4 regions of the Acidovorax sp. WCS2018Noco2-16 genome follow, and region 3 is predicted to be linked to each of the others. Evidence: predicted binding sites of a transcription regulator. Region 3 holds the regulator's gene; each other region holds the start of a gene.
What was found. Region 3 encodes sigma-54, which starts transcription at its own class of promoters, with help from an activator protein. Its sites were predicted from a motif close to TGGCANGNAANCTGCTTT; they were not measured.
Positions count from the first base shown of each region.

Region 1: the regulator sigma-54 is predicted to act here: its motif matches at 4,643-4,660, upstream of RQI28_RS06925 (transglutaminase family protein).
Region 2: the regulator sigma-54 is predicted to act here: its motif matches at 4,793-4,810, upstream of RQI28_RS03455 ([protein-PII] uridylyltransferase).
Region 4: the regulator sigma-54 is predicted to act here: its motif matches at 3,999-4,016, upstream of nirB (nitrite reductase large subunit NirB).

Region 1 is NZ_JAVTJJ010000002.1:325,362-332,490, forward strand. Features, by position in the region: gene cphA (cyanophycin synthetase) at 1-1,552, shown strand, start outside; gene RQI28_RS06910 (CreA family protein) at 1,594-2,085, shown strand; gene RQI28_RS06915 (DsbA family oxidoreductase) at 2,211-2,891, opposite strand; gene alkB (DNA oxidative demethylase AlkB) at 2,975-3,625, shown strand; gene RQI28_RS06925 (transglutaminase family protein) at 3,696-4,613, opposite strand; gene RQI28_RS06930 (response regulator) at 5,169-5,540, shown strand; gene RQI28_RS06935 (hybrid sensor histidine kinase/response regulator) at 5,597-6,754, opposite strand; gene RQI28_RS06940 (chemotaxis protein CheB) at 6,751-7,129, opposite strand, start outside.
Region 2 is NZ_JAVTJJ010000001.1:760,668-767,796, reverse strand. Features, by position in the region: gene RQI28_RS03480 (YetF domain-containing protein) at 1-245, shown strand, start outside; tRNA gene RQI28_RS03475 (tRNA-Asn) at 667-742, opposite strand; tRNA gene RQI28_RS03470 (tRNA-Asn) at 792-867, opposite strand; gene RQI28_RS03465 (YbaN family protein) at 943-1,404, opposite strand; gene def (peptide deformylase) at 1,462-2,001, shown strand; gene RQI28_RS03455 ([protein-PII] uridylyltransferase) at 2,094-4,751, opposite strand; gene map (type I methionyl aminopeptidase) at 4,856-5,671, opposite strand; gene purL (phosphoribosylformylglycinamidine synthase) at 5,840-7,129, shown strand, end outside.
Region 3 is NZ_JAVTJJ010000002.1:817,811-824,939, reverse strand. Features, by position in the region: gene argS (arginine--tRNA ligase) at 1-262, shown strand, start outside; gene RQI28_RS09180 (SPOR domain-containing protein) at 283-948, shown strand; gene RQI28_RS09175 (thiol:disulfide interchange protein DsbA/DsbL) at 1,024-1,680, shown strand; gene lptA (lipopolysaccharide transport periplasmic protein LptA) at 2,003-2,659, shown strand; gene lptB (LPS export ABC transporter ATP-binding protein) at 2,740-3,462, shown strand; gene RQI28_RS09160 (RNA polymerase factor sigma-54) at 3,462-5,048, shown strand; gene RQI28_RS09155 (TspO/MBR family protein) at 5,067-5,600, opposite strand; gene RQI28_RS09150 (methyl-accepting chemotaxis protein) at 5,790-7,129, opposite strand, start outside.
Region 4 is NZ_JAVTJJ010000004.1:118,332-125,460, forward strand. Features, by position in the region: gene RQI28_RS11600 (ABC transporter substrate-binding protein) at 1-35, opposite strand, end outside; gene RQI28_RS11605 (ABC transporter substrate-binding protein) at 78-1,277, opposite strand; gene RQI28_RS11610 (ABC transporter ATP-binding protein) at 1,336-2,067, opposite strand; gene RQI28_RS11615 (ABC transporter ATP-binding protein) at 2,067-2,837, opposite strand; gene RQI28_RS11620 (TOBE domain-containing protein) at 2,963-3,796, opposite strand; gene nirB (nitrite reductase large subunit NirB) at 4,241-6,772, shown strand; gene nirD (nitrite reductase small subunit NirD) at 6,826-7,129, shown strand, end outside.

The sequences.
Region 1 (7,129 bases), 490 kb from region 3:
GCTGGACGACATCGCCGTCGCCCGCCTGGCCATGCAAGGCCTGACGCCTGAATCGATTCCGCCCAAGGGCCAGCGCGTCATCCTGCGCAACAACGCCAACCTGTCCACCGGCGGCACCGCCACCGACGTGACCGACGACGTGCACCCCGACGTGGCCGCCCGCGCCATCGCCGCGGCGCAGATGGTCGGCCTGCACATTTGCGGGGTCGACATGGTGGCCGAAACGGTGCTGCAGCCGCTGGAAACACAAGGCGGCGGCTTCGTCGAAGTGAACGCCGCACCCGGCCTGCGCATGCACCTGGCGCCCAGCTACGGCAAGCCGCGCAACGTCGGCCAGGCCATGGTCGACAAGCTCTACAGCCACGGCCAGGACGGGCGCATTCCCACTGTCGCCATCACCGGCACCAACGGCAAGACCACCACGGCACGGCTGATTGCGCACCTCTTTTCCGCACAGGGCCTGCGCGTGGGCATGACCAACACCGACGGCGTGTACGTCAACGGCCGCCAGATCGACTCGGGCGACTGCTCCGGCCCCAAGAGCGCGCGCAACGTGCTGCTGCACCCCGAAGTGGATGCAGCCGTGTTCGAGACCGCGCGCGGCGGCATCCTGCGCGAGGGCCTGGGTTTCGACCGCTGCTCGGTGGCCGTGGTGACCAACATCGGCGCGGGCGACCATCTGGGCATGAACTACATCAACACGGTGGAAGACCTGGCCCTGGTCAAGCGCGTGATCGTGCAGAACGTCACGCCCGAAGGCTACGCGGTGCTCAACGCCACCGACCCGGTCGTCGCGGCCATGGCCTCGGCCACCACCGCCAAGGTGATCTACTTCGCCAGCGACCGCCATCACCCAGTGATGGCCACGCACCGCGCCCAGGGGCACCGCTCGGTCTATGTGGACGGCGACTCCATCGTCGCCGCCGAAGGCTCATGGCGCGAATCCATCCACCTGCGCGACGTGCCCATCACCCAGGGCGGCAAGCTGGGCTTTCAGGTCGAGAACGTGATGGCCGCCGTGGCTGCCGCCTGGGGCGTGGGCCTGCCGTGGCAGACCATCCGCCGCGGGCTGTCGGGCTTCGTCAACGACAGCGACAACGCGCCTGGCCGCTTCAACGTGATGGACTTCCGCGGCGCCACGGTGATTGCCGACTACGGCCACAACCCCGACGCCATGCGCGCGCTGGTGCAGGCGGTGCAAGCGTTGCCGGCCCACCGCCGCAGCGTGGTGATCAGCGGTGCCGGCGACCGGCGCGATGAAGACATCCGCGAGCAGACCGTCATCCTGGGCAAGGCGTTCGACGACGTGCTGCTGTACCAGGACGCAGCCCAGCGCGGCCGTGCCGACGGCGAGGTGATGGCACTGCTGCGCGAAGGCCTGGCCGGCGCGGCGCGCACCACGCATGTGCAAGAAATCCGCGGCGAGTTCGTCGCCATCGACACCGCGCTGGACCGCCTCCAGCCGGGCGATCTGTGCCTGGTGCTGGTCGATCAGGTGGAAGAGGCGCTGGCCCACCTGGCCCGGCGATGTGCAGAAATTCCAGCCGCATGAGCACGGGCATGCCGGCGATGACGACGACAAGGACGACGACGATGAAACAGACCCCGCGACGCATCGCCCTGCTGCTGGCGCTGGCCGGTGCCGCGCTGTCGGCCCAGGCCGCCGGCGAGACCATCGGCACGGTCGACACGGCCTTCAAGCTCATCGGGCGCGACCACGACATCATCGTGGAGGCCTATGACGACCCTGCCGTGCAAGGCGTGACCTGCTACGTTTCGCGCGCGCGCACCGGCGGCATCAAGGGCTCGCTGGGGCTGGCGGAGGACAAGGCCGAGGCGTCCATTGCCTGCCGCCAGACGGGGCCGATCACCTTCAACAAGGCGCCGCTCAAGAAGCAGGAAGAGGTGTTCAGCGAACGCACCTCCATTCTCTTCAAGCGTCTGCGCATCGTGCGCATGGTGGACGCTCCGCGCAACACGCTGATCTACCTGACCTATTCCGACCGGCTGATCGAAGGATCGCCGCAGAACAGCGTCACGGCCGTGCCGGTGGACCGGGCCATGAAGATTCCGGTGCAACCTTGATGCTATTTATTTAATAGCTGGTAGCGCTTGAATTCAGGGAACTTCAGATATAAAACACTCTGAATTGCTTATAAAGCAAGCGCTTGCAGCTATCAATAAAATAGCGCCCGCGCTTTTTTTGTCCATCAGACGCCGCCGCTCGCGATCTGCCGCAGTGCCTGCTCGAACACCTCCACCGGCTGGCCGCCCTGGATCAGGTGGCGGTCGTTGATGATGATGGCCGGCACCGAGTTGATGCCCTGCTGCTGGTAGAACGCCTCGCGCTCGCGCACCGCATCGGCGAATTCCTGCGAGGCCAGCACGGCCTTCGCGCGCTCCACGTCCAGGCCCACCTCTTTTGCCACCTGCAGCAGCACGGCGTGGTCGCCAGGGTTCTGGCCTTCGGTGAAGTAGGCGGCGAACAGCGCGTGCTTGAGCGCCGCCTGGCTGCCGGGCGCGCCCTCTTCGCCCGCCCAGTGCAGCAAGCGGTGCGCGTCGAAGGTGTTGTAGATGCGACTGCGCTGGTCCATGCGGAAGGTAAAGCCCAGGGCCGCCCCGCGCTGGGTGATGGCGTCGCGGTTCTGCTGCGATTGCTCAGGCGTGGCGCCGTACTTCTCCATCAAGTGCTCGGCAATGTCCTGGCCTTCGGGGGCCATCTGTGGGTTCAGTTCGAAGGGCTGGAAATGCAGGTCCAGCGCCACCTGGCCGTTCAGCCGCTCGGCGGCCTGTTTCAGCGCCTGCAGGCCGATGATGCACCAGGGGCACGACACGTCGGAGACGAAGTCAATCTTGAGCGGTGTGGGAGTGGCAGCAACAGCAGCGTTCATGGCAATCGTTGGACAAAGTGGATGCGAAGCTGGCATCGTAGGCGCAACGCTTTCCCGGCATCAGTAACCTCAAGCATTTCCCCATGACCGCAGACCTGTTCTCGGACGATACCGGCAGTCCCACTTCGCTACGGCTGGGCACGCAGGCCGTGCTGCTGCGCGGCTTTGCGTTGCCCTGGGTGCAGCAGTTGCTGCAAGGCGTGGAGCGGGCCGCCATTTCGGCACCGTGGCGGCACATGGAAACGCCAGGCGGCAGGCGCATGGGCGTCGCCACGACCAATGCCGGAGCGTTGGGCTGGGTGAGCGATCGCCGCGGCTACCGTTACGAGCCGCACGATCCGCTGAGCGGTCAGCCGTGGGTGCCGATGCCGCAAGCTTTCGGCGCATTGGCCGCAGCGGCGGCTGGCGAGGCGGGCTTTGCCCACTTCGTGGCCGACGCCTGCCTTATCAATCGCTACGCACCCGGCACGCGCCTGTCGCTGCACCAAGATCGGGACGAACGGGACTTGCAGGCGCCGATCGTGTCGGTGTCACTGGGCCTGCCGGCCACTTTTCTTTGGGGTGGACATCACCGCGCCGAGAAGGCAATGCACGTGCCGCTGGCGCATGGCGACGTCGTGGTGTGGGGCGGTGCCGACCGGCTGCGCCTGCACGGCGTAGCGCCGGTGGCTCAGGGTGTGCATCCGCTCACCGGGCCGTGGCGCATCAACCTTACCTTTCGCAAGGCAGACTGACGAACACTATTATTTTTATAGCTACCAGCGCTTGATGGATAAGCGCTTGAGGCCCATTTGACCTGAAACTTCAGTTGGCTTGCCGCAAGCCATGCTCTGGCGATGGCCCGTCGGTGGATAGGGCCAGCGACGAGTGGTGCGGCAACTCGAAGCCGCGCGACGGATCCTGCACGGCCCAGGCGCGGATCTTCGGCGCCTCGGTGCCCACACTGCCGAAGATGGTGGCGAAGGCCACATCGGCTGCATCGCGGCCGGTGGCCATGCGGATCATGCCCATCGGAATGGCAGTGCCCGACGGGTCGAACAGATACCACCGGCCGCCCAGATACACCTCCACGTAGGCATGAAAGTCTGGAGGGCCGAGCGCCGGGTCGGCGCCGTAGTCGGTGCCCGTCACAAAGCGTGCCGGAATGTTCAGGGCGCGGCAGATGGCGATCATCAGGTGCGCAAAGTCGCGGCACACACCCACGCGCTGCACGAAGGTATCGAGGGCCGAGGTGGTCGAATTGGAGGTGTTGGAGCGAAACTCCACATGGCCGTGCACCCAATCGCGGATCGCTTGAACGCGGCTGTAGCCCTGCCACAGGTGGCCGAACTCCCGGAATGCCAGCGTCGATAGCTGGTCGGACTGGCAGTAACGGCTGGGGTACATGTACTGCAGCACGTCGTCGGGCAACTCACGCACCGGCACCTCAGCAATTCGCGCAGGGTCTGCCACATCGTGGTGCATGTCGATGGTAGCGGCATAAGCCAAATTCAACGGGCCCGGCTGTGCGGTCAAACGCAGGCAGCGTGTGCCGGTGACTGGATCGGTGGACAGGTTGGTCGCGACGATGGGCGCCCCGGCCCCGCGGCCCTGGGTGACGAGCAAGCTCTCGTCCTGCACTGTCTGGTGCCCCGTGTGGGCCGCATGAAAGTTGAAAATGAAATCGCCTCCGGGACCATTCACGGAGTAGGCGAGGTCCACCTGCAGTTTGATTCGGATCATAGGACGGAGCTTTTCGATCATTGCCAGGCCATGCAAGACGCACGCCACCACGGCTGACATGCAGTATCGAGGATCCGAGGAACCAGCGCTGTCGGCAAACGCCGCACCGAAGCGCAGGAGCGGGCACACCTGACAACCGTACCATCGCACTTGTCCTACATGGCCGTCGGAAAAAGCCGAAGAAGATCGCGCCACTTTTCGCAAGGCTCCCGCATGTCCCATGGGTTGCCACGAAGATCCATTGTTCATGCGAAGGCTCAATCACCATGGCAGCACGTCACCTCGGCTCTTTGCGCAACCTCTGTGCCATGGCATGCGGTGATGCAGCCGCGGCAAGCCTGACCGCACGTTCTGCCCATCCCGCATATCCCTGCCATGCGCAGGCTTGCTGCCATGCCGCCCGATAATGGCTACTGGTGCACCCGCATCCCAGGTGCCCCCAGCTTTCTTCCCCCGCAGCATCCTGCCCACAACCCGGCCCTGGCGTCGGGAAATCACAGCCTGACCTCTTTACATACCGACTCTGTCCAGCCCCCTCAGCCCTGCATGACATCCCTGCGCATTCTGTACGTCGAAGACAACTGCGAGCTGCGGGAGACCATGGGCCTGCTGCTGGAATGCGACGGCCGCAGCATCACCAGCTGCGCCACGGCCGAAGAAGCGCTGGAACACGACGCGGCCCAGCCCTACGACCTGGTGATCACCGATGTGAGCCTGCCCGGCATGTCGGGCACCGACCTGGCCCGCCGGCTGCTGGCCAAAGACCCGTCGCGCTGGATCGTGCTGTGCTCGGGCTATCAGTTGAGCCACGGCCTCGACACGCTCGGGCCTCACGTTCGCGCCTTGCTCAAGCCCTTTGAGGTGGAAGATCTGGAAGCGCTGCTGGACGACGTACAGACCAGGCTCCAAGGGTCCAGCCTGGCTTGAACCCGGCGCCTGGATGCTCAAATCCAGCTACCCCTCTCCCCGCTTAACTTCAAACGTCACACTCCAACAGGCGCCGCCTGGCTGCGCGGCAGCCGCACCTGGAACACGGTGCGCCCCGCGCTGGACGCGGCCTCGATGTGCCCGCCGTGCCCCAGCACAATCTGCTGCACGATGTAGAGCCCCAGGCCCAGGCCCTTGTGCTGCCCCGGCGCGGCGTTTGTGCTGCCGCGGAACGGATCGAACAGATGCGGCAGCAACGCCGGTGGAATGGTGCCGCCGTTGGACGTACTGAACACCACTTCGCACGCCGCCGTGCCATCCAGACGCAATTGCACGGGCTGGTCGGACGCGCCATGGTGGATGGCGTTGCCCAGCAAGTTGCCGATGACCTGGCACAGCCGGTCGATGTCCCACCAGCCGCGCAGGTCGCCCTGCTGGCTCACCTCGATGATGCGACCAGGGTGGGCATCGCGCAGCTCCTGCACGGTGCGCTGGGCTGCCGCCGCCAGATCGACCTGCTCACCGGTCTGCATGACCAGCCCGCCTGCCTGGCGCGCGCGGGTCACGTCCAGCAGGTCTTCGATCATGCGGCTCATGCGGCGGCCACTTGCCTGGATCTTGCCGGCCAAAAGCGGCACCTTGTCCGCATCGTGCGGGCGCTGCAGCACCACGGCCGACGCCAGGATCGCGCTGAGCGGGCCGCGCAGGTCGTGGCTGAGCACGGCCATGAACATGTCGTTGATGCGCAGCGCCTCGGTGCGCTCCTGCAGTTCGAAGGCCAGCGCCTGCTTCTGGTGCTGCAGCTCGAAGAACACGTTGGCCTTGTTGATCAGCATGTGCGGATCGATGGGCTTGTAGAGAAAGTCCACCGCGCCCGATTCGTAGCCCTTGAACTGCCAGTTCTGGTCGCGCGAGCCGGCCGTCATGAAGATCAGCGGTACGTGGCGCGTGCGCTCGCTGCCGCGAATCAGCTCAGCCAGCTCGAAGCCGTTCATCTCGGGCATCTGCACGTCCAGCAGCGCCAGCGCCACGTCGTTGTGCCGCAGCAGCAGCTCCAGCGCCTCGGGGCCTGATGCGGCCTTAAGGATCTCCACGTCATCTCGGCGCAGCAACGCCTCCAGCGCGATCAGGTTCTGCTCGACGTCATCGACGACCAGGCATTTCACGCGATCGGGCCGTGCGGCCGCGCGCGCCACGGAGGGGGCAAGAATCACAGGTGTCTCCCTGAATGCCATTGCAAGAGCAAGGCCGCCATCCCATCGGGCGGCAAGATGTGGCCCGGCTGCATCAGCGCCAATGCAGCCTCGGGCATGAACGGCATGGTGCAGCTGGCGGGCGACTGCACCAGCGTGGCGCCGCCTGCCGCCTGCACCGCGGCCAACCCTTGTGCGCCGTCTGAATTGGCACCCGACAACAAGATGGCCACCAGCTTGTCGCCGCACGCGTCGGCCGCCGACTCGAACAGCACGTCGATCGAAGGGCGCGAAAAGTGCACCGGGTCGTCGACCGACAAGGCCAGCGTGGGTCCGGCATCCAGCAGCAAGTGGTAGTCAGGCGGCGCGAAGTAGATGACACCGGGCTCGAGCGGC
Region 2 (7,129 bases), on a different contig from region 3:
TCCTTCTAGGACTCAACACGCTGGTGGGGGCGATTACTGCACGTAGCCGAGCCGCCGAGATATTACTTGACGGAGAAGCTGTACTCCTGGGGCGCGATGGGGTGATATTAAATGCTGCTTGCAAGAAACATCGGATTTCTCAAAACGATATAGACCAAGCCTTGAGGGAGGCCGATTGCGATATCAGCGAGCTTAGATATGCGTTCCTTGAAGTAGACGGGAAAATCAGTATTCAGAAAATTTGAAACTATTGTCGACGCGCATGAGCGTGTCGCTCGCGGCGCAGACGTATCGGTCGGCCTAAGGTGACGTTTACGTCGGCAGGAGTCGGTTGGCGTGGAAGTTGACGGTTTGCTGTCGCCACCTGCTCTAAAACCAGACTTGTTAACTGCCGGGACGCAGAGAATCTGTTGAGCTCACCGCGCAAGAATCTTCATCTTGTTCAATTGCCGGTGCCTGCGGACCATCAAGAACATTCTCTGGCGAAGGGGAAGCAACCACCGTCGGCAAAAGGTCGCTGTTAGACGGCCTCGTCGCAGGTGGCCTCACCAAGCGGCCTGCACAGAATTCTGGGCGGTAGGTGCAATGCGCAGAAGACTCTCAGCGCCAAGAAAAAAAGCCCGCCATCATTGAGATGGCAGGCTTTTTTCGCTTTGCGGCTTGTAGTGGCTCCTCGACCTGGGCTCGAACCAGGGACCTACGGATTAACAGTCCGGCGCTCTACCAACTGAGCTATCGAGGAATATGAATGGTGTTTGATCGCTTGTTGCTGGAACAAAGATCTGAAATCTTGGCTCCTCGACCTGGGCTCGAACCAGGGACCTACGGATTAACAGTCCGGCGCTCTACCAACTGAGCTATCGAGGAACAAGACTTCGATTATATACACAAAAAAACGGGTTTCAGACGGTGCGGCGCGGCCCTGGTGCGCGGCGGCGAAGCTCACACGCCGGGGCGCTGCGATTCGGGTACGTGTGCCAGCGACGGCTCGGGGCGGCGCCAAAGCCAGGCCAGCACGCAAGCCATGCACAGGCTAGCCGTCACCGCCGCCCAACGCGGCGCTTGGCTTACCACCAGCACGACCGCACACAGCGCCATCAACGCGGTGGCGCTCCACTTGGCGCGGCGGCTCACGCAGCCACCGTTGGCCCAGTTGCGCAGCATGGAGCCGAACAGGGGGTGGCCCCACAGCCACGCGTGCAGACGGGGCGAACTGCGCGCCGCTGCCCAGCCGGCCATCAAGATGAAGACGGTGGTGGGCAGCCCCGGCACGAAAATGCCGATGACGCCCATCACCAGGCACAGTGCCGCAAACGCCAACAGCAGCCACCGCACCACCAGCGGCAGCGGCGCGTGCGGCGGTAGGGGGGGCAGCGGCGGCTGCGGCTCTGGCGGAACGGGCATGGCCCGATTGTGCCTGCGGCGTTATGCTCGCCAGCCGCCCAGCGCAACCACACATCCATGACCATCCACGCCATTCTGAAAATGGGCGACCCGCGGCTTCTGCGCGTTGCCCAGCCCGTGACCGAATTCGACACCGATGCTCTGCATACGCTGGTGCGCGACCTGCTGGAGACGATGCAGTCCGTCAACGGCGCAGGCTTGGCCGCGCCGCAGATCGGCGTCGATCTGCAGGTGGTGATCTTTGGTTCGAACCAGCGCAACCCGCGCTACCCGGACCGCCCGCTGGTGCCGCAGACCACGCTGGTCAACCCGGTGATCATGCCGCTGGGCCACGAGGAGGAAGAGGACTGGGAAGGCTGTCTGTCCGTGCCGGGCCTGCGCGGCGTGGTGCCGCGCTGGTCGCGCATTCGCTATACCGGGTTCGATCCGTACGGCGACCCGATCGACCGGGTCGCCGAGGGTTTTCATGCGCGTGTGGTGCAGCATGAATGCGATCACCTGATCGGCAAGCTCTACCCGATGCGGGTGCGCGACTTCTCGCGATTCGGCTTTACCGAGGTGCTTTTTCCGGACATCAACGCGGCCGAAGACGATTGAATCCGGCGGGTGGAGTTTTGAATGAAATAGTGCTCTAGCGCTTATCCATTAAGCGCTACTAGCTATATATATAATAGCAAAAGCGGGTGGGCTCAGTCGCTGTCCGCCAGCGCCTTGAGCAGCTCGGTCTCGATGCGGATCTGCCGGGCGTTGTTCTGCAGCTCGGAGCCTTGCACCAAGAAGGTGTCTTCCACCCGCTCGCCCAGCGTGCTGACCTTGGCGAGCTGCACGCTCAACTGGTGCTGCGACAGCACTCTCGCTATCAGATACAGCAAGCCGGCACGGTCGCTGGCAGAGATAGAGATAAGCCAGCGCTGCGCTTTTTCGTCGGGGCGCAGCGTGACGCGGGGGGCCACCGGAAAGCTCCTGACCCGCCGCGACACGCGCTTGCGCGTCGGCTCGGGCAGGGCGCCGCCGTCGGCGATGGCGCGCCCCAGATCGCTTTCGACCATGTGGGTGAGTTCACGGTAGTGGCCCGCCTGGGTGGATGCCACCACCTGGAACGTGTCGAGCGCGTAGCCATTGCGCGTGGTGTGCACACGCGCATCCAAGATGCTGAAGCCTGCCCGGTCGAAGTAGCCGCAGATGCGCGCGAACAGGTCGGGCTGGTCGGCCGCGTAGACCATCACCTGCAGGCCTTCGCCCACCAGCGACTGGCGTGCGCGCACCACCGGCCGCTCCGATCCCACCAGCCGCGCCAGGTGCCGCGCGTGCCAGGCGATGTCGGCAGCTTCGTGCCGCATGAAGTAGCCCACGTCCAGCGTGTCCCACAGCTTCAGGTGGCCATCGGCCGGCTGCGCGCTCAATGCCAGCAGCACCAGCGCTTCGCGCTTGCTGGCTTCGACCTCGGCGGCGGCATCGGGCGCGCGGCCGCCCAGCGTGCGCAGCGTGGCGCGGTACAGGTCTTCCAGCAGCTTGCCCTTCCAGGCGTTCCAGACCTTGGGGCTGGTGCCGCGGATGTCCGCCACCGTCAGCAGGTAAAGCGCGGTCAGATTGCGCTCGTTGCCCACGCGCTGCGCGAAGGCGGCGATGACGTCAGGGTCCGACAGGTCCTGCTTTTGCGCGACCTGGCTCATCGCCAGATGCTCGCGCACCAGGAATTCGATCAGCGCCGAGTCGGCCTTGTCCACACCGTGCTGGCGGCTGAAGTGGCGCACTTCCTCCGCGCCGATCTGCGAATGGTCGCCACCACGGCCCTTGCCGATGTCGTGGAACAGCGCGGCCAGGTACAGCAGCCAGGGCTTGTCCCAGCCGCTCGCCAGTTGCGAGCAGAACGGGTATTCATGCGCATGCTCGGCCATGAAGAAGCGCCGCACGTTGCGCAGCACCATCAGGATGTGCTGGTCGACCGTGTAGACGTGGAACAGGTCGTGCTGCATCTGCCCGACGATGCGGCGAAAGGCCCACAGGTAGCGCCCCAGCACCGAGGTCTGGTTCATCAGCCGCATGGCGTGGGTGATGCCGGCCGGCTGCTTGACGATCTGCATGAAGGTGGCGCGGTTGACCGGGTCGCGCCGGAAGGCCGCATCCATGACGCCACGCGCGTTGTAGAGCGCGCGCAGCGTGCGCACCGACAGGTCTTTCAGCCCGCCGGTGGTCTCGTACAGCAAGAACGTTTCCAGAATGGCGTGCGGCTGCTGCTGGTACAGGTCGTCGCTCGCCACCTCGATCAGGCCGGCTTTTTCGAAGAACCGGTCGTTGATGCGGCGCAGCTCGTGCGTGGAAGGCGACAGGCGCTCCTCGATGTTCAGCAACAGCATCTGGCTGAGCTGCGACACGGCCTTGGCCGCCCAGTAATAGCGGCGCATCAGCGTTTCGCTGGCGCGCATGGCCAGCCGCTTACCGTCGGGCGAAGTAGAGCGGTAGCCGAACGATTCGGCCACGGCGGTCTGCAGGTCGAACACCAGGCGGTCTTCGTGGCGGCCGGCCACTACATGCAGGCGGGCGCGAATGAGGAACAGCAAGGCCTCGTTGCGCTCGATCTGGCGTACCTCGAACGGCGTGGCCAGCCCGCTGGCGGCCAGGTTGCGCCAGGTGCTGCCCAGGCCCGCTGCGCGGGACACCCAGGTGATCATCTGCAGATCGCGCAGGCCGCCGGGCGACTCCTTGCAGTTGGGCTCCAGCGCGTAGGGCGTGTTTTCGTACTTGTTGTGGCGCTGGCGCATCTCCAGCGTCTTGGCGACCAGGAAGGCGGCCGGGTCCATCTGCTCCAGATACCGGCGGCGGAACTCGGTGAACAGCGCGGCGTTGCCGCAGATCAGGCGCGACTCCAGCAGCGAGGTCTGCACCGTCACGTCGCCGGCCGACTCGCTCAGGCATTCGGCCACCGTGCGTACGCTGGAGCCGATCTCCAGGCCCGTGTCCCAGCAGCTGCCGATGAAGGTCTCCATCGCGGTGCGCAGCGGGTCTTGCGCTTCGGTGTCCACGCAGGGTTCTTGCCCTTCGCTGCGGTCTGGGCACAGGGCGTCGGGCAGCAGCACCAGCACGTCCACGTCGGAATAGGGAAAGAGCTGCGCCCGGCCGTAGCCGCCCACCGCCACCAGCGCCACGGTGGCGGGCAGGCCAGCGCGCTGCCACAACTGCTGCAGCAGTCCGTCGGCCAGCGACGACAGCTTGAGCAGCAGCGGGCGAATGCCCCGGGTGGAGACGCCACCTGCCTGCAGCGATGCGAGCAGCTCTGCCTTGTCTTGCCGATAGGCGTCCCGCAACGCGGGGAGTTCAGAAGGCGTGGGGGAAGGGATGGCGGACATGGGCGTACTCATGGGCGGACTGTGAGGCATGCCTGCGGGTGCAAGCAAGATCCATACGAAAGCACAACACCCGCCAGGCCCGGCGCGGGGCCGGGCGGGGCAAATCAGGTCTTGGTGGCCGTCACGAAGGAAGGCAGCGGCGGCGATCCGGCCGACAGCGTCAGCACTTCGTAGCCGGTTTCGGTCACCAGCACCGTGTGTTCCCACTGCGCGGACAGGCTGCGGTCCTTGGTGATGATGGTCCAGCCGTCGTTGCCCAGTTCCTTGATCTCGCGGCGGCCCAGGTTCAGCATGGGCTCGATGGTGAAGATCATGCCGGGGCGCAATTCGTCCAGCGTGCCCGGGCGGCCGTAGTGCAGCACCTGCGGCTCTTCATGGAACTTCTGGCCGATGCCGTGGCCGCAGAATTCGCGCACCACGGACAGGCCATGCCCTTCGGCAAATTTCTGGATCGCATGGCCCACGTCGCCCAGCCGCGCGCCTGCCTTGACCTGCTGAATGCCCAGCCACATGGCATCGAACGTCAGGCTGCTCAAGCGCTTGGCCGCAATCGAGCATTCGCCGATCAAGTACATGCGGCTGTTGTCGCCGTACCAGCCGTCCTTGGTGATGACGGTGACGTCCACGTTGACGATGTCGCCCTTCTTCAAAGGCTTGTCGTTCGGAATCCCGTGGCACACCACATGGTTGACCGACGTGCACAGGTGGCCGGGGTAGGGCGGGTAGCCCGGCGGCTGGTAGCCGATGGTGGCGGAGACGGTGCCTTGTTGCGCCATGCACTCGGCGCCCAGGCGGTCGATTTCTGCGGTGGTGATGCCGGTGCGAATGTGGGGGGTGATGTAGTCCAGCACTTCGGAGGCCAGGCGACACGCCTCCCGCATGCCGGCAATGCCCTCGGCGTCTTTGATGGTGATGCTCATGGGGCCGAATTATCCCACCCGGCTTTTGCCTTTGCAGCCAAGCGGCTTCGGTGCGGCCGGGCACCGTTAAAATGCCGGGTTTTCCGAGAACCTCCGGGCCGGCGTCCCCATTCAGCGGCCACCGTCCTGCGCAGTCCGCGTTCCACCCCCATCACACAGGCCGCTACCGTGACCTTGCACATGACTCAGCTGGAGGGCGGCAATGCCCTCAGCACCTTCCGCGCCCAGCAACTGCAGCCCGCCCTGGAGGCCATCCATCCCAAGATCACCGGCATCGCGGCGCGCTTCGTGCACCTGGTGTCGACCGATGCCCAGCCCACGCCGGCCGAGCGCGAGCGCCTGGCCGCGCTGCTGACCTACGGCGACCCGTACGCCGGCCCGGTGGCGGGTCCTGCGCTGATCGTCACGCCGCGCCTGGGCACGGTGTCGCCATGGGCGTCCAAAGCCACCGACATCGCGCGCAACTGCGGCCTCGCCATTCGCCGCGTCGAGCGCGTGACCGAATACCGCCTGCAGCTCAAGTCCGGCCTGCTGGGCGGCACGCCCGAGCTGACCGAGGCGCAGCGGGGCCAGGTCGCCGCGCTGCTGCACGACCGCATGACCGAATCGGTGGTGCCTGACTTGGGCAGCGCCGCCGCGCTGTTCACCGAACTGCCCGCCGCGCCGATGGAATTCGTCGACGTGCTGGGCGGCGGGCGTGCAGCGCTCGAAGCGGCCAACACGCGCTGGGGCCTGGCGCTGGCAACGGATGAGATCGACTACCTGGTCAACGCGTTCACCGGCTTGAAGCGCAACCCGACCGATGTCGAGCTGATGATGTTCGCGCAGGCCAACAGCGAGCACTGCCGCCACAAGATCTTCAACGCGCAGTTCACCATCGACGGCGAAACGCAGGACAAGAGCCTGTTCGCCATGATCCGCAACACGCACCAGCTGGCGCCGCAGCATACGGTGGTGGCGTACTCGGACAACGCCTCGGTCATGGAGGGCTCGCCGGTTGAGCGATTTATAGCCAAAATGGCCTCTAGCGCTTATCCATCAAGCGCAAGTAGCTATGAAAAGAGTAGCGCACTGAACCACGTGCTGATGAAGGTGGAAACGCACAACCACCCCACGGCGATTTCGCCCTTCCCCGGCGCCTCGACCGGGGCGGGGGGCGAGATCCGCGACGAAGGCGCCACCGGGCGCGGCTCCAAGCCCAAGGCAGGGCTGACGGGCTTCACGGTGTCCAAGCTCTGGGGCGGTGAATTCGGCAAGCCCGAACACATCGCCAGCCCGCTGCAGATCATGGTCGAAGGCCCGCTGGGCGGCGCGGCGTTCAACAACGAATTCGGCCGGCCCAACCTGCTGGGCTACTTCCGCGAATACGAGCAGACCGTGGGCGGCGTCGACCGCGGCTATCACAAGCCCATCATGATCGCGGGCGGCCTGGGCACCATCGATTCCGGCCTCACGCAA
Region 3 (7,129 bases):
CCCGCAGGCCCAGGCGCTGATGCTGCAGCTGGCCAAGTACCCCGAAATGCTCTCGGCCGCTGCCGAGGGCGAAGCGCCCCACGATGTGACCTTCTACCTGCGCGATCTGGCTGCCAGCTATCACAGCTACTACGACGCCGAGCGCATTCTGGTTCAGGATGAAGCCGTCAAGCGCGCCCGCCTGGCGCTGGTCGCGGCCACGGCGCAGGTATTGCACAATGGATTGAAGGTACTGGGCGTGAGCGCGCCCGCCAGAATGTGAATGAACGAATGGCTAGCCAAATGAAGAAACAGCAACGCGGGGGCACGGCCGTCGGTCTCATCGTCGGGATGATCATCGGGCTGGGTGCCGCGCTGGGCGTGGCCGTGTACGTCACCAAGGTGCCGGTGCCCTTCCTGAACAAGGGCAGCTCGCGCGGGTCTGACCAGGACGAAGCGCAGCGCAACAAGAACTGGGACCCGAATTCCCCGCTGTACGGCAAGAACCCTGCCCGTCCCGCAGCACCCGCAACCCCGGCCACGGCAGGCACCGACCCCGCCGCAGCCACGCCCGCCACCGGCACCGTGACGGCGCCGCCCGTGGGCGCAGCCCCCGTGGCACGCGGCGCGGCCAGCAAGCCCGCCAGCGGCGACCCGCTGGGCGACCTGGCCAAGGCCCGCTCGGCCGCCAGCCCCGCCGCGGTGGCTGCGCCGGCCGCTGGCGCTGCCGACCCCTTCGATTACTTTGTGCAGGCCGGAGCCTTCCGCACGCAGGGCGACGCTGACGCCCAGCGCGCCAAGATGGCCATGCTGGGCTGGGAGGCCCGCGTGAGCGAGCGCGAGCAGAACGGCCGCACCGTCTACCGCGTGCGCGTGGGTCCCTTTGCCAAGCGCGACGATGCCGAATCGCTGAAAGACAAGCTCGACGGCGCCGGTGTCGAATCCGCGCTGGTGCGCGTTCAGCGCTGACGGCCGTCGCCCCGACGAAACTTTGCGGCCTCTGGCTGCTCACAACCTTCTGACCGACCAAGGAGTGAATTTTTCATGAAACGCCGCGAGTTTTCCCTGTCCGCCGCCACGGCTTTGGCCGCCTCTGCCGCCGCCCTGCCCGTGGCCACGCCCGCGTTCGCGCAGGCCCGTCAGTTCAAGGAAGGCAAGGACTACGCCAAGCTCGCCAAGCCCGCCCCGGTCGATGCACCCGCCGGCAAAGTCGAGGTGATCGAATTCTTCTGGTACAGCTGCCCGCATTGCCACGCCTTCGAGCCCGCGCTGGAAGTGTGGATGAAGGCAGCGCCCAAAGACCTGCAGATCCGCCGCGTGCCCGTGGCCTTCAACGCCAGCTTCGTGCCGCAGCAAAAGCTGTACTTCGCGCTGGAAGGCATGGGCAAGCTGCCTGATCTGCACGCCAAGGTATTCCGCGCCGTCCACGTCGAGCGCCTGCCCCTCAACAAGGATGAGCTGATCTTCGAATGGATCGGCAAACAGGGCGTGGACGTGGCCAAGTTCAAGGAGTCGTACAACTCCTTCAGCGTCTCCAACCAGGTGCGCAAGTCGGCGCAACTGCAGGAAGCGTACGGCGTGGAAGGCGTGCCCTCGATGGGTGTGGCCGGCCGCTACTACACCGACGGCACGATGGCCGGCAACATGCAGAGCGTGTTGCAGGTGGTGGATTATTTGGTGGGCGTGGCCCGCAAGGGCTGATCGGCTCTGCCTCGGGTTTGGGCGGATACCCGCCCCAGGCCCATCGCTTCCAGCGCGCCCGAGGGCGCGCTTTTTCATGGGCGCATCATCGGTGCATGTTGAGCTATTGTTTTAATAGCTGTCAGCGCTTGACACATAAGCGCTAGGGGGCTATTTGACTGTTATTCTCGGCGTTGCGTCCCCCGCGCTGTTCTCCCCTGCGCCTTACCGCCTCGTCTGGGCGCGTGCATGATGCGGGTTGGCCTTCGCGCCTTTCTTGCCGTCTGCCAGCGCCGCTAAGGCCCGCTGGTGGCCGGTACAATGTCTGCAAGATTCGTGCCCTATGAGAAACAGACTCCTCCCGCTGCTCCTGCTCTCTGCGCTGGCTTGTGCCTCGTGGGGCGCCCGTGCCGAAAAGGCCGACCGTAACAAGCCCATGAACATCGAGGCCGACGCACTGCGCCACGATGAACTTCAGCAGACCAGCGTCTTCACCGGCCGTGTCGTGCTGACCAAGGGCACCATGGTGCTGCGCGGCGCGCGGCTCGACGTGCGCCAAGACCCCGACGGCTTTCAGCACGGCGTGGTGACGGCCGAGCCCGGCAAGCGCGCCTTCTTCCGCCAAAAGCGCGACACCCTGCCCGGTGCGCCCGACGAATTCGTCGAAGGCGAAGGCGAGATCATCGAATACGACGGCCGTGCCGAGACCGTGAAGCTCACCCGCCGCGCAGAGCTGCGCCGCTACCGCGAAGCCACGCCGACCGACGAGATGTCCGGCGCCGTGATCTTCTACAACAGCGTGAGCGACGTGCTCACCGTGGACGGCCAGCGCACGGCACCCAATGGCACGCCGTCCGGCACACCCGGCGGCCGCGTGCGCGCGGTGCTGGCTCCCAAGGAGCCCGCCGCTGGCGCCGCCCGGCCCGCCGCACCCGCTGCCACGCCGGCGCCCACCCTGCGGCCCAGCACCGACCTGAGCAACGGCGGCGCGAGCAAGTGAGCGAGTCCCTCTCCCCCACCGCCTCCGCCGCTGCTACTCCCGATGCGGCCCTCGTGCCCGGCGGCAGCCGCCTGGAGGCCATGCACCTGCAAAAGTCCTACGGCAGCCGCAAGGTCGTCAAGGACGTGTCGCTCACCGTGCAAAAGGGCGAAGTCGTCGGACTGCTGGGCCCCAACGGCGCCGGCAAGACCACGTCGTTCTACATGATCGTCGGGCTGGTGCGCAGCGACGGCGGCGACATCCGCATCGACGGCCAGTCGGTCGCCAACATGCCCATTCACCGCCGCTCGCGGCTGGGCCTGTCGTATCTGCCGCAGGAGGCGTCCATCTTCCGCAAGCTGAACGTGGAAGAGAACGTGCGCGCCGTGCTGGAGCTGCAAACCGGCGAAGACGGCAAGCCGCTGCCGCGCGCCGAAGTCGAAGAGCGCCTGACCGCGCTGCTGCAGGAACTGCGCGTGGAGCACCTGCGCGCATCGCCCGCGCTGGCGCTCTCCGGTGGCGAGCGCCGCCGGGTGGAAATCGCCCGCGCCCTGGCCACGCAGCCGCGCTTCATCCTGCTCGATGAACCCTTCGCCGGCATCGACCCCATCGCCGTCATCGAGATCCAGCGGATCATCGGCTTCCTCAAAGAGCGCGGCATCGGCGTGCTCATCACCGACCACAACGTGCGCGAGACGCTGGGCATCTGCGACCACGCCTTCATCATCAGCGACGGCAACGTGCTGGCGCAGGGCACGCCTTCCGACATCGTGGACAACGCCGAGGTGCGCCGCGTGTACCTGGGCGAGCACTTTCGGATGTGATGAAGCCCGGCCTTTCACTGCGCGTCTCGCAACACCTCGCGCTCACGCCCCAACTGCAGCAATCGATCCGGCTGCTGCAGCTGTCCACGCTGGAGCTGTCGCAGGAAGTCGAGCAGATGCTCGACGAGAACCCGTTTCTCGACCGCACGCTCGAAGACGCGCCGCGCGAGGAATTCGGCCTTCAGCAGGCCGACACCCCCGTGGCGGACGATGACCGCCAGTCCGACGATGCTCTCTATAACGTAGCACCCAGCGCAGCATCCACCAGCGCTGAAGGCCCAAACGACGCTGAAACGCCGGCCAGCACCGAGGCCACCGCCGCCGAAGCGCCCGACTGGGAAGGCGACGGCACCGTGGACTTTTCGCCTGACGACAGCGAGTGGGGCGGCGACGCGCCCGCCCGCAATCGGTCGGGCGACAGCGATGGCGATGCCGACGCGACCGAGCTGGCGCGCAGCAACCTGTCGCTCACCGACTTTCTGCACCGGCAGGCGCTTTCGCTGCGGCTGTCGGAGGTGGACACCGCCGCGCTGCGCTTTCTCATCGAATCGCTGAATGACGACGGCTACCTGGAAGACTCGCTCGAATCGCTGGCCGTGAGCCTGGCCGGCCCGGAAGACACCGAGCAGATCGAAGAACTGGTGCACCGTTTCACCGTGGCCATGCGCCTGTTGCAAAGCCTGGAGCCCACGGGCGTGGGCGCGCGGGGCCTGGCCGAATGCCTGACGCTGCAGCTGCGTGCGCTGGCCGCCGACAAAGAGGGCGATGCCGAGGTACTGCAGACCGCGCTGCGCATCTGCAAGCAGCCGCTGGAGATGCTGGCCAAGCGCGACGTGCGGCGGCTGACCCAGAGCTGCGGTGGCGGCAACGAGGAGCGCACCCGCCTGGCGATGGCGCTCATCGCGCGGCTCGAGCCCCGCCCCGGCCGGCGCTTTGCCGACGTGGAGCGCAACATCATCGTGCCCGACGTCATCGTCAAGAAGACCGGGCGCGGCTCGCAGCAGAACTTCAACGTGCAGCTCAACCCCGACGTGATGCCGCGCCTGCGCGTGCACGACGTCTATGCCGGCGCGCTGCGTGGCAACCGGGGCGGCGAAGGCCACCAGGCGCTGCAGCAGCGGCTGCAGGAAGCACGCTGGTTCATCAAGAACATCCAGCAGCGCTTCGACACCATCCTGCGCGTGTCGCGCGCCATCGTGGACCGGCAGCGCAACTTCTTCGTGCACGGAGAGCTCGCCATGCGCCCGCTGGTGCTGCGCGACATCGCCGACGAGTTGGGCCTGCACGAATCCACCATCAGCCGCGTGACGACGGCGAAATACATGTCCACGCCGCAAGGCACCTACGAGCTGAAGTATTTCTTCGGCTCTGGGCTGGGCACCGAGACGGGCGGCAACGCGTCCAGCACGGCGGTGCGCGCGCTCATCAAGCAGTTCGTGTCGGCCGAGAACCTGGCCAAGCCCCTGTCGGACAGCCAGATCGCCGCCATGCTGAAAGAGCAGGGCATCGAATGCGCGCGCCGTACGGTGGCCAAGTACCGCGAGGCGCTCAAGATCGCGCCGGCCAATCTGCGCAAGGCGCTTTGACGCGGCCGCTGCGGGTCGTCAGCCCAGCAGCTGCGGGTTCATGCGCCAGAGCGTGAAGTTCAGCGCCCCGGCGAACGTGATCCACGCCAGGTAAGGCACCAGCAGCGCGCCCGCCAGCGGCCGCAGCCGCCAGAACGCCACCAGCGTGGCGGCCACGGTGATCCACAGGGCGGCGATGTCCGCCAGCGCCCAGGCACCCAGGTGCCACTGAAAGAACAGCCAGCTCCACAGCGCGTTCAGCACCAGCTGCACGCAAAACAGCACCAGCGCCCGCTGCCGCAGCGCGCCGGCCGGCTGGCGCCAGACCAGCCATGCGGCCACGCCCATCATCGCGAAGAGCGCCGTCCACACCGGGCCGAACACCGAAGGCGGCGGCGCCCAGCCGGGCTGCGCCAACTGGCCGTAGAACTGCGGCGCCTGTACCGACGCGACGCTGCCGATAGCGGCGGTGAGAAACGCCAGTGCCAGCCAGCCGGCCAGGGCCAGCCAGGTGCGCGCAGGGGAGCGGTGCAGCGGCCCGCCAGGTGCCGCAGAGGTGTAGTGCGATGTCATCGCCCGATCATCGCCGACGCATGGCCACCCCCCGGAGGCCAGGCGCGGCCGCATTTGTCAGACGGCGCGCCGTGTCGGTCGTACACGGCTTGCCTGAATGAGGCGATGCTATTATTTTAATAGCTATTAACGCTTACGGAATAAGCGCTAGAGGCCAAAAAGACCTCAAACTTCAACAGGGCGCCAAGCTCAAAGGCCGGGCAATGCACGCTGCCCGCCAGGTGAGCCCAAGGCATGCGTCGTAGCACCCAGGCCCGCTGCGTGCCCCGCTGCTTCCAGCTTGAAGCCCGCCACCACGTCGGCCAGCTGCGCCGCCTGCTGCTGCAGCGATTGCGCGGCGGCGGTGGCTTCTTCGACCAGTGCCGCGTTCTGCTGCGTGGCCTGGTCCATCTGGCTCACCGCGCTGCCGATCTCGGCGATGCCGGTGCTCTGCTCCTGGCTGGCGTTGCTGATCTCGGCCACGATGGCCGTCACGCGGCGCACGCTGTCCACCACCTTGTCCATGGTGGCGCCGGCGTCCTGCACCAGCTTGCTGCCGGCGTCGACCTGCGCTACTGAATCGTCGATTAGCGTCTTGATCTCCTTGGCGGCGGTGGCACTGCGCTGGGCCAGCGTGCGCACTTCGGATGCGACCACGGCGAAGCCCCGGCCCTGTTCGCCCGCACGGGCGGCTTCGACGGCGGCGTTCAGCGCCAGGATGTTGGTCTGAAAGGCAATGCCGTCGATCACGCCGATGATGTCCACGATCTTGCGGGCCGATGCATCGATGCCGCCCATGGTCTTGACCACCTGGCCCACGACGGTGCCGCCGTGCGTCGCGATGTCCGATGCGCCCGTCGCCAGCTGGTTGGCCTGGCGCGCGTTCTCGGCGTTCTGCTGCACGGTGGCGGTGAGCTGCTCCATGGCGGCGGCGGTTTCTTCCAGCGAGCTGGCCTGCTGCTCGGTGCGGGCCGACAGGTCCTGGTTGCCGCTGGCGATTTCGGAGGTGGACAGGCGCACCGATTCGGACGACGCCCGGATGCGCACCAGCACGGCGGCGATCTTGTCGACGAAGCTGTTGAAGGCGTGGGCGATGTGCGTCAGCTCGTCGTTGCCATGCGTTTGCAGCCGGCGCGTCAGGTCGCCGTCGCCGGAGGCGATGTCCTGCAGCGCGTCGCGCACCAGGGCCAGGCGGCGCAAGGCGCGCGCGATGACGGCACTGAGCACCAGGATGGCCAGCGCCAGCGAGATGACCACCGTGGTCGCCGACACCTTCAGCAGCGTGTCGATGGACGCCAGCGCCTGGCCGCGGTGCACGGCAATCACCAACTGCCAGTCGGTGCCGGGCACGGGTTGCCCATACAGCAAGTAGTCGGTGCCGTTGATGTCGGTGCGCATGCCGGCGGCGGCCTTTTCCAGCTCACGCAGGGTGGCGGGCTGCAGATTGGGCGACAGGGCGGACACGGGCTTGAGCGTCAGCGACGTGTCGGGATGGGTGACGATCGCACCGGCCTGGTTGGCCAGGAAGGCGAAGCTGTCCGGCGTGGGCT
Region 4 (7,129 bases), on a different contig from region 3:
GCTACCAGCGCCAATCGTGTGAATTTCTGGTTCATGTCTTGTCTCCTGCTTGTGGTTTTATCGAGCCCGGCCGCGCTTTACTTCCAGAGCGCACACTTGCTGTCGGCCTTGGTGGTCCACACCTGATCGGCGGGCAGCTTGGCGACGACCTTGTAGTAGTCCCATGGCTCCTTGGATTCAGCGGGTGCCTTCACCTGCATCAGGTACATGTCGTGCGCAAAGCGCCCATCGGGGCGGATGGTGCCCTTGGCGTAGAAGTCGTCGATGGGCGTGGACTTGAGCTTTTCCATCACCTTGTCGGCATCCACGGTCTTGGCGGCATCGACGGCCTTGAGGTAGTTGATGGTGGCCGAATAGTCTGCCGCCTGGATGTCGGTGGGCATGCGCTTGGTCTTGGCGAAGAACTTGCGGCCGAACTCGCGCGCCTTGTCGTTCAGGTTCCAGTCCCAGCTGGTGGTCAACAACAGGCCTTCGGTGTTCTTCAGGCCCAGGCTGTGGATGTCGGTCAGAAAGACCAGCAAGCCCGCCATCTTCATCGTCTTGTTGATGCCGAACTCACGTGCGGCCTTCAGCGCATTGATGGTGTCGCCACCCGCATTCGCCAGGCCCAGGATCTGTGCCTTCGAGTTCTGCGCCTGCAGCAGGAACGAGGAGAAGTCCGACGCGTTGATCGGGTGCTTCACGGTGCCCACCACACGGCCGCCCTTTTCCTTGACCACCTTGGCGGTATCGGCCTCCAGGGCCGCACCGAAGGCGTAGTCGGCCGTCAGGAAGAACCAGTCTTTGCCGCCCTGCTGCACGACAGCGCCGCCGGTGCCTTTGGCCAGGGCCACGGTGTCGTAGGCGTAGTGCACGGTGTAGGGGCTGCACTGCTCGTTGGTCAAGGCCGATGTGCCAGCGCCGTTGACGATAAAGACGCGCCTTTTCTCCTGCGCCACCTTGGCCATGGCCAGACCGGTGCCGGAATTGGTACCGCCGAACAGCATGGTCAGGTTCTGCGTGTCGATCCACTCGCGGGCCTTGGACGCAGCGATGTCGGCCTTGTTCTGGTGGTCTGCAGTGACCAGTTCAATCGGCAGGCCCATCACCTTGCCGCCGAAGTCGTCGATGGCCATCTGGATGGCGACCGCGCCGTTCTTGCCTTCCACGTCGGCGTACAGGCTCGACATGTCGGTGATGAAGCCGATCTTCACCTTGTCCTGCGCGTGCACGGCCGAAGCGGCCAGGCCCAGCGCGCCCAGCACCATCACCAGCCGGGTGAGTTGGTTCTTTTGCATGTTGTTGTCTCCTTGAGGTGTGGATGGGTGGAATAGGGTGATCGATGGGTGCAGGAAATCACACGCCCAACAGTTCGTTGAGCACGGGCATGCGCGCTTCAAGCTCGGCAGCGCCGAACTGCAGCGCGATGCGGCCATGCTCCATCACGTAGAAGCGGTCGGCCAGCGGCGCGGCGAAGCGGAAGTTCTGCTCCACCATCACCACCGTGTAGCCCTTCTGACGCAGCGTGACGATCATGCGGGCCAGCGCCTGCACAATCACCGGCGCCAGGCCTTCGGAAATCTCGTCGAGCAGCAGCAGCTTGGCGCCGGTGCGCAGAATGCGCGCCACGGCCAGCATCTGCTGCTCGCCGCCCGAAAGACGCGTGCCCTGGCTATGGCGGCGCTCTGCCAGGTTGGGGAACATGGCATAGATCTCATCGACCGACATAGCCTGCGTGCCGGTCTTGAGCACCGGCGGCAGCAACAGGTTTTCTTCGCACGACAGGCTGGAGAAAATGCCGCGCTCTTCGGGGCAGTACCCCACGCCCAGGTGCGCGATGCGGTGGGTTGCCATGCCGATGGTTTCGACGCCATCGATCTTCACCGAGCCCTTGCGGGCGCCGGTCAGGCCCATCACGGCGCGCATGGTCGACGTGCGGCCGGCGCCGTTGCGGCCCAGCAGCGTGACCACCTCGCCGGGCTGCACCACGATGTCCACGCCGTGCAGCACGTGCGACTCGCCATACCAGGCTTCGAGATTGCGGATTTCGAGCGCGGGCTGGCCGCTGGTTGCTTGCGGGGCGGCCATCAGTGCGCTCCCTGCAATTGGCCGTCGGTGGTGCCCATGTAGGCCTCCATCACCAGCGGGTTGTTGGAGACCTCTTCGTACGGCCCTTCGGCCAGCACGGCGCCGCGTTGGAGCACGGTGATGCGGTCGGCGATGGTGGCGATGACCTTCATGTTGTGCTCCACCATCAAAATGGTGCGGCCCGCCGAGACCTTCTTGATGAGCTGGGTGACGCGGTCCACGTCTTCGTGGCCCATACCCTGCGTGGGCTCGTCGAGCAGCATCAACTCGGGTTCCATGGCCAGCGTGGTGGCGATCTCCAGGGCGCGCTTGCGGCCGTAGGGTAGGTTCACCGTCATCTCATCGGCCAGATCTTCCAGACCGACTTCACCCAGCAGTTGCATGGCGCGGTCGTCGAGCTGCCGCAGGCTGCTGGCGCTGCGCCAGAAATGAAACGACGTACCCAACTGGCGCTGCAGGCCGAGCCGCACGTTTTCCAGCAGGGTGAGATGCGGAAACACCGCAGAGATCTGGAAAGACCGGATGATGCCGCGCCGCGCGATCTGCGCCGGGTGTTCGCGGGTGATATCTTCGCCATTGAAGTGGATGGTGCCGGAGGTGGGCTCCAGGAACTTGGTCAGCAGGTTGAAGCAGGTGGTCTTGCCCGCGCCGTTGGGGCCGATCAGCGCGTGGATCGAACCCCGCCGCACGGCAAGGTTGACATCGCTGACCGCCGTGAAGCCCTTGAACTCTTTGGTCAGGCTGTGGGTTTCGAGAATGACGTCGCTCATGCGCTTGGGGCGGCTCCGTGGTGGGCGTTGACGGCGACCGGCCAATGAGCCGAAACGCTGTCCCCGCGGGGATGTTGCAGCGCATCGTAAGTCCGGCGCCCAAGGCCGGGACATGGGGCAAATGCCTATGTAGAAACGCTATGCTCGCCAACCCTGCCGGGGCTCAAATTCAGCGTGAGGCCCGGTGTCACGGCCAGCACAAAAGCGGATTCGTCTACGCTGAGTATCACCCGTGCGCGGGTGCGCAAGCCGCTGCCGGCAACAGCAAACCCCACCATCTGCACACCCGCATCCAGTTGCGCGGACACCTCGTCGCCTGCTTTGCCGCGCGACACGCGGGTGACGCGCCCAACCCATTCGTTCGGGCCGGGTTGCGCCCCGCCGCCCGCCGCCGCAGCCACCCGCACCGCGGTGGCCTTGCACAGCGCCTGCACCGGCAAACCCGGCGCCAGCCCCAGCAGTTCGGCGCTTTCACGGGTGATGCGCGAGCGCACGTCCAATGCCTGCGCCGCTACACCGTCGCCCCGCAGCTGCACCAGTACGATGGGCCCATGCATTTCCAGCGAAACCACCACGCACGGCCACTGGTTGCGCATGCTGGTGCGCACGGCCAGGCGGGCGACGGCCTGCGTGCCGCCCGCCTGGCCGGCGTCGATCTGCGCCAGGGCCTTGCGGCGGGCCTGCTCTACCGCATCGGCCGCCGTAAGCAGCTGGCGCCCCGCGTCAGTCAACCGCGCACCGCCGCCGCCTGAGCCGCCCACCAGCCGCTCCACCAGCGCCATGCCCGCCAGGTTGGTCAGCGTGTCGATGGCCTGCCATGCCGCCTTGTAACTCACGCCGACGGCGCGGGCGGCTTGGGAAATAGAACCGTCCTCACCGATGCGGCGCAGGATGTCGATGCGCCGGTCCGCCATGCCATGGCCCAGCGCGTCGGAGAACGCGACTCGTTTTTCTTGCATGCGCCCATCATGCCGCCACGGCCGACGCTCATGCGCGGGTGGGTCGGCGGATGGCTCGTTCAGCGGGGCGCTCCGGGGTTTCGGGACTGAAGCGGTGCATCCGCCCCACCACCGGGCTGACAGCACACCAGTTTGGTGCGCCGCACCAGTACGGTGGCGGCTGCCCCGCCCTGCCCCAGCCTCTGCTACGGGAAGATCGGCCGGGCACGAATCCTGCTGAAGCTACCGCGAAGCCCGTGGCAGTGCCGCCGCTGGCCTCGCAGCCTCCGCCAACGACGGCGGAACCCGAGCCAGCGCGGCTACCAGCCGCTTTGGCGATCGGCCGTTCCCAACCGACTTCATCCGCGTTCCGCGGGGGCCCCTGTCGCACGCCACTCCCTTCCAGCGGAGTCCAGCGCTGCGAACTGCAAGCCCTCGCGGTGCCAGGAAATGCAGGAATCCCACATGAAAATCATCGTAGTAGGCCACGGCATGGTCGGCCACAAGCTCCTGGAAGAGCTCGAGCAACTGAAGGTCAACGCCGAGGTGACCGTGCTGTGCGAGGAGCCGCGCCCCGCCTACGACCGTGTGCATCTGTCCGAATTTTTTGCCGGCAAGACGGCCGACGAGCTGTCTGTCGTGGAGCCCGGCTTTTTCGAGCGCAGCGGCTTCAAGCTGCGCCTAGCCGCACGTGCCGCATCCATCGAGCGCCGCAACAACACCGTGACGACGATGGACGGTGAGGTGCTGGAATACGACAAGCTGGTGCTGGCCACCGGCTCGGTGCCCTTCGTGCCGCAGGTGCCGGGGCGTGATCGGCCCCACACCTTCGTCTATCGCACCATCGAAGACCTGGAGGGCATGCGGGCAAGCGGCGCCCATTCCAAGACCGGCGTGGTCGTGGGTGGCGGCCTGCTGGGCCTGGAATGCGCCAAGGCGCTGCGCGACCTGGGCCTGGAAACGCATGTCGTCGAATTTGCCCCGCGCCTGATGACCGTGCAGGTGGACGACGGCGGCGGCCGCGTGCTGCGCACCAAGATCGAAGAGCTGGGCGTGCACGTACACACCGGCCGCAACACGCTGGAGATCACCGACGGCGCCATGGCGCGCCACCGCATGGTGTTTGCCGACGGCACGCACCTGGAAACGGACATGATCGTGTTCTCCGCCGGCATCCGCCCGCGCGACGAACTGGCGCGCCAGTGCGTGCTGGCACTGGGCCCGCGCGGAGGCGTGGCGGTGGACGACCACTGCCGCAGCAGCGACCGTGACATCTACGCCATCGGCGAATGCGCGTCGTGGAACGAACAGCTCTTCGGCCTGGTGGCGCCCGGTTATGACATGGCCCGCGTGGTGGCACGCCACATCGCCGGCCAGACGGACGCCGCCTTTGCCGGCGCCGACATGAGCACCAAGCTCAAGCTGATGGGCGTGGACGTGGCCAGCATCGGCGACGCGCAGGGCAAGACGCCGCACAGCCGCAACTACCAGTACATCGACGAGCGCAAGCAGATCTACAAGAAGATCGTGGTCAGCGAAGACGGCAAACAGCTGCTGGGCGCCGTGCTGGTGGGCAACGCCGACGAATATGGCACGCTGCTGCAGATGGCGCTCAACGGCATTGAGCTGCCCGACGAGCCTGAATTTCTGATCCTGCCCTCCAGCGACGGCAAGGCCAAGCCGGGCCTGGGCGTGGAGGCCCTTCCCGACACGGCCCAGATCTGCTCGTGCAACAACGTCACCAAGGGCGACATCTGCGCCGCCGTGGGCGATGGCACCTGCACCATCGGCGAGATGAAGGCCTGCACCAAGGCAGGGGCGACCTGCGGCGGCTGCGTGCCGCTCGTCACCCAGGTGATGAAGTTCGAGATGGCGCGGCGGGGCATGGCGGTGAACAACCACATCTGCGAACACTTTCCGCACTCGCGCCAGGAGATCTATCACCTGGTGCGCGTGGGCAACATCAAGAGCTTTGAAGACCTGTTGGCCCAGCACGGCAAGGGCCTGGGCTGCGATATCTGCAAACCCGTGGCAGCCAGCGTGCTGGCCTCGTGCTGGAACGATTTCGTGCTGAAAAAGGAACTGGCCGGCCTGCAGGACAGCAACGACTACTACCTGGGCAATATCCAGAAGGATGGCAGCTACTCCGTGGTGCCCCGCATGCCCGGAGGCGAGGTCACCCCCGACGGCCTGATCGCCGTGGGCCAGGTGGCCAAGAAGTATGGCCTGTACACCAAAGTCACGGGTGGTGCCCGCGTGGACATGTTCGGCGCACGCGTAGAGCAGCTGCCCGCCATCTGGGAAGAGCTGATCGCCGCGGGCTTCGAGTCGGGCCACGCGTATGGAAAATCGTTGCGCACCGTGAAAAGCTGCGTGGGCTCGACCTGGTGCCGCTACGGCGTGGACGACAGCATCGGCCTGGCCGTAGAGCTGGAAAACCGCTACAAGGGTCTGCGCGCGCCGCACAAGATCAAGTTCGGCGTATCGGGCTGCACCCGCGAGTGCGCCGAGGCGCAGGGCAAGGACATCGGCATCATCGCCACCGAAAAAGGCTGGAACCTCTACATCTGCGGCAACGGCGGCATGAAGCCGCGCCACGCCGAGCTGTTTGCCACCGACCTTTCCAAGGACGCGCTCATCCGCATGATCGACCGGGTGCTGATGTTCTACGTGCGCACCGCAGACCGGCTGCAGCGCACCAGCACGTGGCGCGAGAACCTCGAGGGCGGCCTGGACTACCTCAAGGATGTGCTTATCAAGGACAGCCTGGGCCTGGGTGCAGAACTCGAGAGCCAGATGCAGCACGTCGTGAACACCTACCAGTGCGAATGGAAGACCGCCGTGGCCGACCCGGCCGTGCGCCAGCGGTTCCGCTCGTTCGTCAACAGCGACAAGAAGGACGAGCACATCGTGTTCGTGGAAGAGCGCGGCCAGATCCGCCCCGCCCGCGCCGACGAGCGCAGCGATGCCGCCCTGGAAGAAGACGCCACCGCATGACACATGCCGGGCGCGTGCCTGACGCGCCCGCAGCCCCACAGGAAACCGCATCTATGACCACAGAAACCCTGCAGCTCACCGACGTCTGCGCCGCCGCCGACATCGTGCCCAACACCGGCGTCTGCGCGCTGGTGGAAGGCCGCCACATCGCCATCTTCCGCATCGGGCAAGACCAGTTCCATGCCATCGACAACGTGGACCCGCAGTCGGGCGCCAGCGTGCTCTCGCGCGGGCTCATCGGCAGCCTGGGCGAGCGCGTCGTCGTGGCGTCGCCGCTTTACAAGAACCATTTCGACCTGCGCACCGGCGAATGCGTGGAAGCTCCGCAGAACTCGGTGCGCGCGCACACGGTACGTA